Linked DNA regions of Sphingobium yanoikuyae. The protein of the gene in region 1 interacts with the protein of each later gene in a pairwise test. Links are inferred from orthologs where the notes say so. Each region holds a gene or a part of one and is shown in the gene's direction. Other genes may lie near its edges.

Region 1 (3,584 bases):
CCTTGAGATAGGTGGGGATCTGCACGATGGCCACGCCACCCGGACGCAGCGTGCCCAGAAGTCGTTCATAGACCGCCGCGATGATCGGCGGCGGATTATGCTGAAGCACCAGGCGGCTGTAGACCAGATCGAAGGTGCCCAGTCCCAGGATGTCGTCGACAGTCTTGATCTGGGCAAATTTGGCGTTCGTGACGGAGAGCAGTTCCATGCTCTTCGCCGCTTCGCGCAAATGGCTGGGTGAGATGTCGACGCCGAGGATTTCGCGCGTGTGCGGCGCGAGCGCGGCGGTGAGGCGTCCGACGCCGCAACCGAAATCCATCACGCTGTCGAAGCCCGTTGCAGGCAGGCCGGCGCGGCTGAGATAGTTCAGCGCGATCTCGATATCGACCTTTCCATAGGCGAAGAAGGAGTCGAGATGTTCCTGCAGCGTGTCCTGGAAAAACACGGGGTTGGTGAGCACCGACCAATGGGGTTCGGTTTCACCGAACTTGGTCCAGTTCGCCGCGATGCCGTTGAACATGGCCTGCAACTGCTCGGGCGTGCAGCGGACTTCGACATTATTGTCCTTTTCGCCCATGAGTTGCCCGATGGCGGCGATGTTGGCCGTCAGTTCCTTGCCGACGCCCTGATGAAATTCTGCGCTGTTGATGAAGGCGTGGCGAAGATCCTGCCAGTTCGCCGCCTTGGCGTGGAGCGCGATGTCCGCGGGATCTTCCGGTTCACGTCCGAGTAGGAAACGATAGCAATGCAAGACAGTTTCGTCGGAAACAGACATATATGCACCTCCCATCAGTCGCTATATCAAGTAAAACCTTCATCCTCGCGTGGTGCTGGAAAAGCTCTTCAAAGATAGATATTTTGTCAAATATATTTGCGATATGTTGGTCTTATTTTCGGTTTATCCCTTGTAACAAGGCTTGTTTTTTCAGTTGTCCCATTTTTTTGGGATGGTCATTGCTGTCTATGTTGGGGCACGACCCTGACTGGCTGGGACGGCTGGCGGCATCCGACAATGACGATCCGTGCCGTGGCGCGCCGGCGTGCGCGGGTCGGTGCGGTGATGCCCCTTGCCTTCCTGTCATGAGTTCGCCATATGCCCGGCCGGGAGTCGGGCGGACGTAGTCGTCGCCAACCTGGTCAGGTCCTGACGGAAGCAGCCACAACGATTTTTCTGCGGGTCGTTCCGGCTCCCACCTTTCCGCACAGCATCATCTCTTCGCAAGGTCCGAACGGGCTTCGACAAGCCGCATCTGAACGGTTAGGAAACAGGCATGTCCGATTCCCCTCAGCCCTATCGCGTGCTTGCGCGCAAATATCGTCCGCGCAACTTTCGCGAGCTGATCGGGCAGGACGCCATGGTCCAGACGCTGGGCAATGCGATCCGGCGCGGGCGCCTGGCCCATGCTTTCCTGATGACCGGCGTGCGCGGGGTCGGCAAGACGTCGACCGCGCGGCTGATCGCCAAGGCGCTGAACTGCATCGGCCCCGATGGGCAGGGCGGGCCGACGATCGACCCGTGCGGCGTGTGCGAACCGTGCATGGCGATTGCCGAGGGCCGGCATATCGACGTGGTCGAGATGGACGCCGCCAGCCATACCGGCGTCGACGACGTGCGCGAGATCATCGAGGCGGTGCGCTATGCCGCCGTGTCGGCGCGCTACAAGATCTACATTATCGACGAAGTCCATATGCTTTCGAAGAACGCGTTCAACGCGCTTCTGAAGACCTTGGAGGAGCCGCCGGCTCATGTGAAATTCCTGTTCGCCACGACCGAGGTGAACAAGGTGCCGGTGACGGTGCTGTCGCGCTGCCAGCGGTTCGACCTGCGCCGCATCCCGGCAGAGATGCTGGCCGGCCATTTCGCCCATGTGGTGGAAGCCGAACAGGTTGCGGCCGAACCCGATGCGCTGTCGCTGATCGCGCAGGCGGCCGAAGGCTCCGCGCGTGACGGCCTGTCGATCCTGGACCAGGCGATCGCCCACGCCGAAATGGGCGAGGGCGAGCCGATGGTCACGGCGGCGCAGGTGCGCGAGATGCTGGGCCTGTCGGATCGTGGCTCGACGCGCCGGCTGCTCGGCCTGCTGCTGGAGGGCGATACCGCCGCGCTGCTGGGCGGGGTGCGCGATCAATATGCGCTGGGGGTCGAGCCGCTGTCGCTGATGCGCGGCCTGCTGGAACTGGTGCATGCCGTCACGCTGGTGAAGGCCGGGCGCGACATTGCAACGCCGGGCCAGTCCGACGAGGAGCGCGGCGCGCTGGCCGACTGGGCGTCGCAGATCGGCTTCGGCCCGCTGCATCGATTGTGGCAGTTGATGCTCAAGGGCCATGACGAGGTGGCGACCGCCGCCCTGCCGATCGAGGCGTGCGAGATGGCGCTGCTGCGCGTGATGCATGCCGCGACCATGCCCGATCCCAGCGACCTTGCCCGGATGCTGCAGGGCGGGGTGCCGGCGGCCGCGCCGGCGCTGCCGGGCCAGGCGCCCGCCGCCGCCGCGCCCGCGCCGGAACCTGCGTCCAGCCTGCCCGCCAGCTTCGAGGATCTGATCGAAGCCTTCTGGCAGAAGAGCAAGGGCCATCTGGCGCAGGAAATGCATGATTGCGTGGGGATCATCCGCTATGATCCGCCAATGCTGGAATATCGCGGCACGGCCAGCCTGTCGCCCGACTTCGCCACCCGGATCATTCCGGCGCTGCGTGAAGTGACCGGTGTCGCCTGGACGGTGACGCAGGGCGAGGGAGAGGCGCAGCCGACCCTGCTGGCCAATGAACAGCGCCAGCTGGCCGACAGCCGCGCCGCAATTTTGGAAACCCCGGTGGTCAAGGCGGCAATGGACGCCTTCCCCGATGCCGAGCTGGTCCATTCGGACGAGCCGGAACAATGGAGTGCCGAAGCATGAAGGATCTGAACGAAATATTGGGGATGGCCAGCCGCGTGCAGGAAGAGCTGCAGCGCGCGCAGGACAATCTGGACAAGCTGGAAGTCGAGGGCGCGGCCGGTGGCGGCCTGGTCAAGGTGAAGGCGTCGGCCAAGGGCCGCATCCTGGGCGTGTCGATCGACGACAGCCTGCTGGCACCGTCGGAAAAGCAGATGCTGGAAGACCTTATCACTGCCGCGTTCAACGATGCGCGCAAGAAGGCGGACGAGGTCAGCAACACCGAAATGGGCAAGATGACGGCCGGCCTGCCGCTGCCGCCGGGCTTCAAGCTGCCCTTCTGAGCCGGCGCGCATTGCCGTTCCGGGGCTGCCGCTGGCGGATAAGCCCTTGTTCATCGTTGCAGCAATATGGTGATCGCTGATTGATTGACGCGACGGGCATCCCCATAAAGGCGATGAACCGCATGACGGGCCGCAAGTCCGGCCCTGGAGAGTGAATGACTACGCAATATCCCCTTCTGCCGCTGCGCGACATCGTCGTCTTCCCGCAGATGATCGTCCCGCTTTTCGTCGGTCGCGACAAGAGCGTCGCCGCGCTGGAAGCGGCGATGGAGGGCAATAAGGAAATCTTCCTGGTGTCCCAGCTGGACCCGGCCGAGGATGATCCGGGCAAGGACGCGCTGTATGACACCGGCGTGGTGTCGGTGGT
Region 2 (5,268 bases), 1.4 Mb from region 1 along the record:
GGCAAAGGCGCCGGCCACCGCGATGTCGTTCACCTCCAGCTCGATCTCGTCGTCGCCGGCGCGGTAGCGGGCGGAGGCATGGGCGCCGGCGGACATGCCGCTGCTTTCCATCTCGGTGCGGGTGAAGCGGCCGATCTTCTCGGGCAGCAGCGCCTGCAGCACATCGGGCGCGATCGCGGCGGAGCGGCCATTCCTGGTTGCTTCCTCCATCCGCTTGGCGGCCTGTTCCATCTGCCTAGTGGCGGCGTCCATCTTGTCGACGTCGATCTTGCCGATGCCCGGCACCATGATGTCGGCGCTGATATCGTCCGGCCCGGCATGGCCGCCGAACAGGCCGCTGAACGGCATGGCGAGCAGGCTGGCGAGGATGAAGAGCAGCGCGCCCGCGACCATGGTGACGATGGTGTAGGGCAACGCCTTCTGCTCTGGCACCTTCATCAGGCGCGGCAGGCCGAGATAGAGGAGGTAGAGGCTGTAAAGTCCGAGCAGGCCGAGCATGGTGAGGCCGGGTATCAGCGAGAAGATGCCGGCCAGCCAGCCGGCGGTCGCCGAATAGGCGGAAATCTTGAAGGCCTTGAGCTTGTCGCGCTGGCCGCCGAAGCTGGGAGCGAGGAAGTTGATGATGATCGCCAGCACGGCCAGGCCGATCAGCGACAGGACATAATGGGCGATCGCCATGCCGACCGCGCCGATCAGCGGCGGGCGCCAGCTGATGCCGAACAGGCCATGGCCAAAGAGCTGTCCGCCGATCAGGGTCGCGAGCGGCGGGATCGCCGCCAGGATCATGGCATAGCCGGTATAGATGCTGCCGATGCTGGCCGGTTCGGCCTCGATCAGCGGCCATTCGTCCCTGGGCCGCAGGATGATCGCCTTGGCCCGGTCGACGATGCCGGGTGGGGTGGAAACCGGGTTGCTGTCCGACATGACCGTGCTCCCTGTTCTCTGGCCTATCCTCTGGCCCGTTCTTTGGGCGCGATAGGATCAGCAAGCGCGGTCCTTGGCAAGCGACAAGTGGTGCTTTTGTCCACAGCTTTTCGCCGGGCGGGACTGGCGCGCGGGCGCTGCCGTCGTTAGATTGCCGCGATGTCTCATTCCGCCTTCGTACCGCTGCGCATCTTTTCGTCCTTCACCATGCTCGAAGGGGCGATCGACCCCAAGAAGATCGCCAAGCAGGCCAAGGCCCTGGGTTTTCCGGCGGCGGCGATCACCGACCGCAACGGCCTTTATGGGTCGATGGCCTTTTCCGATGGCTGCAAGGGCGAGGGCGTGCAGCCGATCGTCGGCGCCATGCTGGGCGTCGTGCGACCGGGCCGGCCATCCAACGCGCCGGCGGTGCATGACTGGATCGCCCTCTATGCGCAGGATGCGGGCGGCTATGACAATATCTGCGCGCTGGTGTCGATGGCGCATCTCGACCGGCCGCTGGAAGAAGTGCCGCATGTCACGCTCGACATGCTGGAGGGGCGGACCGATGGCGTGATCGCGCTGACCGCCGGCGGGGAGGGGGCGATCGCCCGCCTGTTCGCCGAGGATCAGCCCGACGCTGCGCTGGCCTATGCCGACCGGTTGCAGGCGCTGTTCCCCGATCGGCTCTATGTCGAGATTTGCCGCCGGCTGGACCCGGTCGAGGGCAAGGCGGAGCCGCAACTGCTCGACCTGGCCTATGACCGCAATCTGCCGCTGGTCGCGACCAACCCGACCTGCTTTGCCGAGCCGGAATTTCACGCGGCGCATGACGTGATGCTGTGCATTGCCGATGGCGCCTATGTCGAGACGCCCGACCGCCGCACCAGCTCGCCCGACGCCTGGATGAAGCCGGCGGCGGAGATGAAGCGGCTGTTCGAGGACCTGCCCGAGGCGCTGGCCAACACGCTGGTCGTTGCCCAGCGCTGCGCGGTGATGGCGCCCAAGCGCAAGCCGATCCTGCCAAGCCTTGCCGGCGATATCGAGGGTGAGGGCATCATGCTGCGCGATCAGTCGATCGCGGGGCTGGAGGCCCGGCTGGAGAAGGCGGGGATCATCGCGGACGAGGCGCGTCAGCCCTATTTCGAACGGCTGAAGTTCGAAATGGACATCATCATCCAGATGGGGTTCCCCGGCTACTTCCTGATCGTGGCCGACTTCATCAAATGGGCCAAGGATCATGATATTCCGGTGGGGCCGGGCCGTGGTTCGGGTGCCGGATCGCTGGTCGCCTGGGCGCTGACCATCACCGACCTAGATCCGCTGCAACTGGGCCTGCTGTTCGAGCGCTTCCTGAACCCGGAACGCGTCTCCATGCCCGACTTCGATATCGACTTCTGCGAAACGCGGCGCGGCGAGGTGATCCGCTATGTGCAGCAGAAATATGGCAGCGACCATGTCGCCCAGATCATCACCTTCGGTAAATTGAAGGCGCGCGCCGTGCTGAAGGATACCGGCCGCGTCATGCAGATGAGCTATGGCCAGGTCGATCGCCTGGCCAAGCTGGTGCCCAACCATCCGACCGATCCCTGGACGCTGGAGCGATCGCTGAACGGCGTCGCCGAGTTCAAGGCGGAATATGACAATGACAATCAGGTCAAACGCCTGATCGACTATGCGATGAAGCTGGAGGGCTTCCCGCGCCACAGCTCCACCCACGCGGCCGGCGTGGTGATCGGCGACCGGCCGCTGAGCCAGCTGGTGCCGCTCTATCGCGATCCGCGATCCGACATGCCGGTGACCCAGTTCGACATGAAGTTCGTCGAGGGTGCGGGGCTGGTGAAGTTCGACTTTCTCGGCCTCAAGACGCTGTCGGTGCTGCAAAAGGCGGTGCAACTGCTCAAGGGGCGCGGGGTCACGGTCGATCTCGACACGCTCGCCTGGGACGATGCCAAAGTCTATGAACTGCTCCAGCGCGGCGATACGGTCGGCGTGTTCCAGCTGGAATCCGAAGGCATGCGCAAGACGCTGGCCGCGGTGCGTCCGACCAATTTCGGCGACATCATCGCACTGGTGTCGCTCTATCGTCCCGGCCCGATGGACAATATCCCGATGTTCGGGCGCCGCAAGAACGGCCAGGAAGAGATTGAATATCCGCACATCCTGCTGAAGCCGATCCTCGAAGAAACCTATGGCATCTTCGTCTATCAGGAACAGGTGATGCAGGCCGCGCAGATCCTGGCCGGCTACTCGCTTGGCGACGCCGACCTTCTGCGCCGCGCCATGGGCAAGAAGATCAAGGCGGAAATGGACGCCCAGCGCCTGCGCTTCGTAGAGGGTTGCGCCAAGAGCGACATCAAGCCGGCCAAGGCGAACGAGCTGTTCGACTTGATCGACAAGTTCGCCGGCTATGGCTTCAACAAGTCGCACGCCGCCGCTTACGCGCTGCTCGCCTATCAGACCGCCTGGCTCAAGGCCCATTATCCGGCGGAATTCTATGCCGGGTCGATGGCCTTCGATATCCATCTGACCGAAAAGCTCACCGTCTTCGTTGACGATATGCGGCGCATGGGCATGACCTGCCTGCCGCCCGACCTCAACCAGAGCGAGGCCGACTTCACCGTCGAGGCGGTGCCGTTCGAGGGCGATGATCCGCGTCTGGGCTTTGCCGTGCGCTATGCGCTGGGCGGCCTCAAGGGCGTGGGCGAGAAGGCGATGGAGCAGCTGGTCGCCGAGCGCGAAGCCAATGGTCCGTTCAAGCATCTGGACGATCTGGCAGACCGGATCGAGCCGCGCCTGCTCAACCGGCGGCAGCTCGAAAGCCTGGCCGCGGCCGGTGCGTTCGACACCATCCATGCCGACCGGGCCGGGGTGCATGCGGCGGCGGAAACCCTGCTGAGCGTCGCGGCAAGCGCGGCGCAGGCGCGCGAAAGCGGGCAGGGCGGCCTGTTCGGCGATGTCGAGACCGCCCATGCCGACGTTCGCATCCCGCCGCATCAGGCCTGGACCGTGTCGGACCGGATGGCGCAGGAAAAAGAGGCGTTCGGCTTCTATTTCTCGGCCCATCCGGTCGACCGTTTCCGTCATCTGGCCGATGCGCGCGGCGCGAAAAGCTATGGCGAAATCTGTTCGCAGCCGATGGGCATGCCCAATGCCGAAGGGCGGGTGATGGGCATCATGGCGGCGATGGTCGAAGATGTGCGCTGGCGCGAGACGCGGCGCGGCGCGCGCTATGCCAACGCCACCTTCTCCGACCAGAGCGGCCAGTTCCAGGCCAGCTGTTTCGACGAGGATGCCTGCAAGCAGATCGAGGAACTGGCGCGCGAGGGCGATTGCGCGCTGCTGCATGTCGAGCTGGATCGCCTGCCGGGCGAGGAAACGCCGCGCGTCACCGTGCGCCGGATGGAGCCGTTCCGCGAGATCGCCAACGTGTCGCGGATGGAACTGGTGCTGGACATCGAGATGGTCGAGGCCGTCGCCAAGCTGGCGGCGATCCTGTCCGGCAGCCGGGGCGGGCGGTGTGAGGTGTTCGTGCGGGCGCCGATCGGCGATGGCAAGGCGGCCCGTGTCTTCCTGGGCGACGACTTCACGCTGGGCGCTGATCAGGTCGACGCGATCAGTGGCATCGCCGGGCTAACCGTCCACAATCTGGCGCGGATGGAGGCGAAGTCGGACGGCTATCGCACCCGCCATCGCCGATCGGCCATGCGGCTGGTCGGCTGACCGCGCCCATTTTCCCAGTCCGAGGAGAAATCTGTGTCCGAAGCGACCCTGGCCCTGGTCCATGCCTATTATGATGCCTTCAACCGGCAGGATGCCGAGGGGATGCTGGCGCTGCTGGCCGACGATGTGCGGCACGAGCCGAGCCAGGGCGCGGCCCGCATCGGCAAGGCGGCGTTCGCCGATTTCCTGTCTCATATGAACCTTTGCTATGCCGAGACGGTGATCGATCCGATCGTGCTGGCCAATGCGGAGGGGACGCGGGCGGCGGCCGAGTTCATGCTGGACGGCCGCTATCTGGTGACCGACGAAGGGCTGCCGCCTGCCGCCGGCCAGACCTATCATCTGCGCGTCGGCGCCTTCTTCGACATCGTCGAGGGGCAGATCACGCGCATTTCCAACCATTATAATCTGGCGGACTGGATCGCGCAGGTCGAAGGGCGCTAAAGCCGCCGCCTGCCCCGTCGCCGTTCCATCCCGAGGTATCCTTGACCCACATCCGCGTTGCCGCCGCCCAATATCCGATCGAGCAGGTGCAGAGCTTCGCCGCCTGGCAGGAAAAGCTGACCCGCTGGGTGGAGGAAGCCGCCGCGCTGGGCGCGACCCTGGCGATCTTTCCCGAATATGCGGCGATGGAGCTGGCCG

What was found. Proteins that work in one complex are often made in the same cells at the same time.
Region 2: the proteins of U0025_RS12405 (region 1) and dnaE interact in binary tests that used the Escherichia coli proteins (3 or more experiments, as listed by UniProt). The link is inferred for Sphingobium yanoikuyae from one-to-one orthologs.

The regions. Positions count from the first base shown.
Region 1 is NZ_CP139979.1:2,697,979-2,701,562, reverse strand. What follows is about bases 709-3,584. They hold U0025_RS12405 (DNA polymerase III subunit gamma/tau), read left to right. Parts: upstream 709-1,271; coding sequence 1,272-2,897; downstream 2,898-3,584. Other genes in these bases: lon (endopeptidase La), read left to right, coding at 3,373-3,584; U0025_RS12400 (YbaB/EbfC family nucleoid-associated protein), read left to right, coding at 2,894-3,217; U0025_RS12415 (class I SAM-dependent methyltransferase), read right to left, coding at 709-775. Outside these bases: more of U0025_RS12415, read right to left, coding at 1-708. UniProt on the Escherichia coli protein: Part of the beta sliding clamp loading complex, which hydrolyzes ATP to load the beta clamp onto primed DNA to form the DNA replication pre-initiation complex.
Region 2 is NZ_CP139979.1:1,302,482-1,307,749, forward strand. What follows is about bases 710-4,826. They hold dnaE (DNA polymerase III subunit alpha), read left to right. Parts: upstream 710-1,083; coding sequence 1,084-4,626; downstream 4,627-4,826. Other genes in these bases: U0025_RS06015 (Yip1 family protein), read right to left, coding at 710-924; U0025_RS06025 (ketosteroid isomerase-related protein), read left to right, coding at 4,660-4,826. In the rest of the region: more of U0025_RS06015, read right to left, coding at 1-709; more of U0025_RS06025, read left to right, coding at 4,827-5,070; U0025_RS06030 (carbon-nitrogen hydrolase family protein), read left to right, coding at 5,112-5,268. UniProt on the Escherichia coli protein: DNA polymerase III is a complex, multichain enzyme responsible for most of the replicative synthesis in bacteria. This DNA polymerase also exhibits 3' to 5' exonuclease activity. The alpha chain is the DNA polymerase catalytic subunit.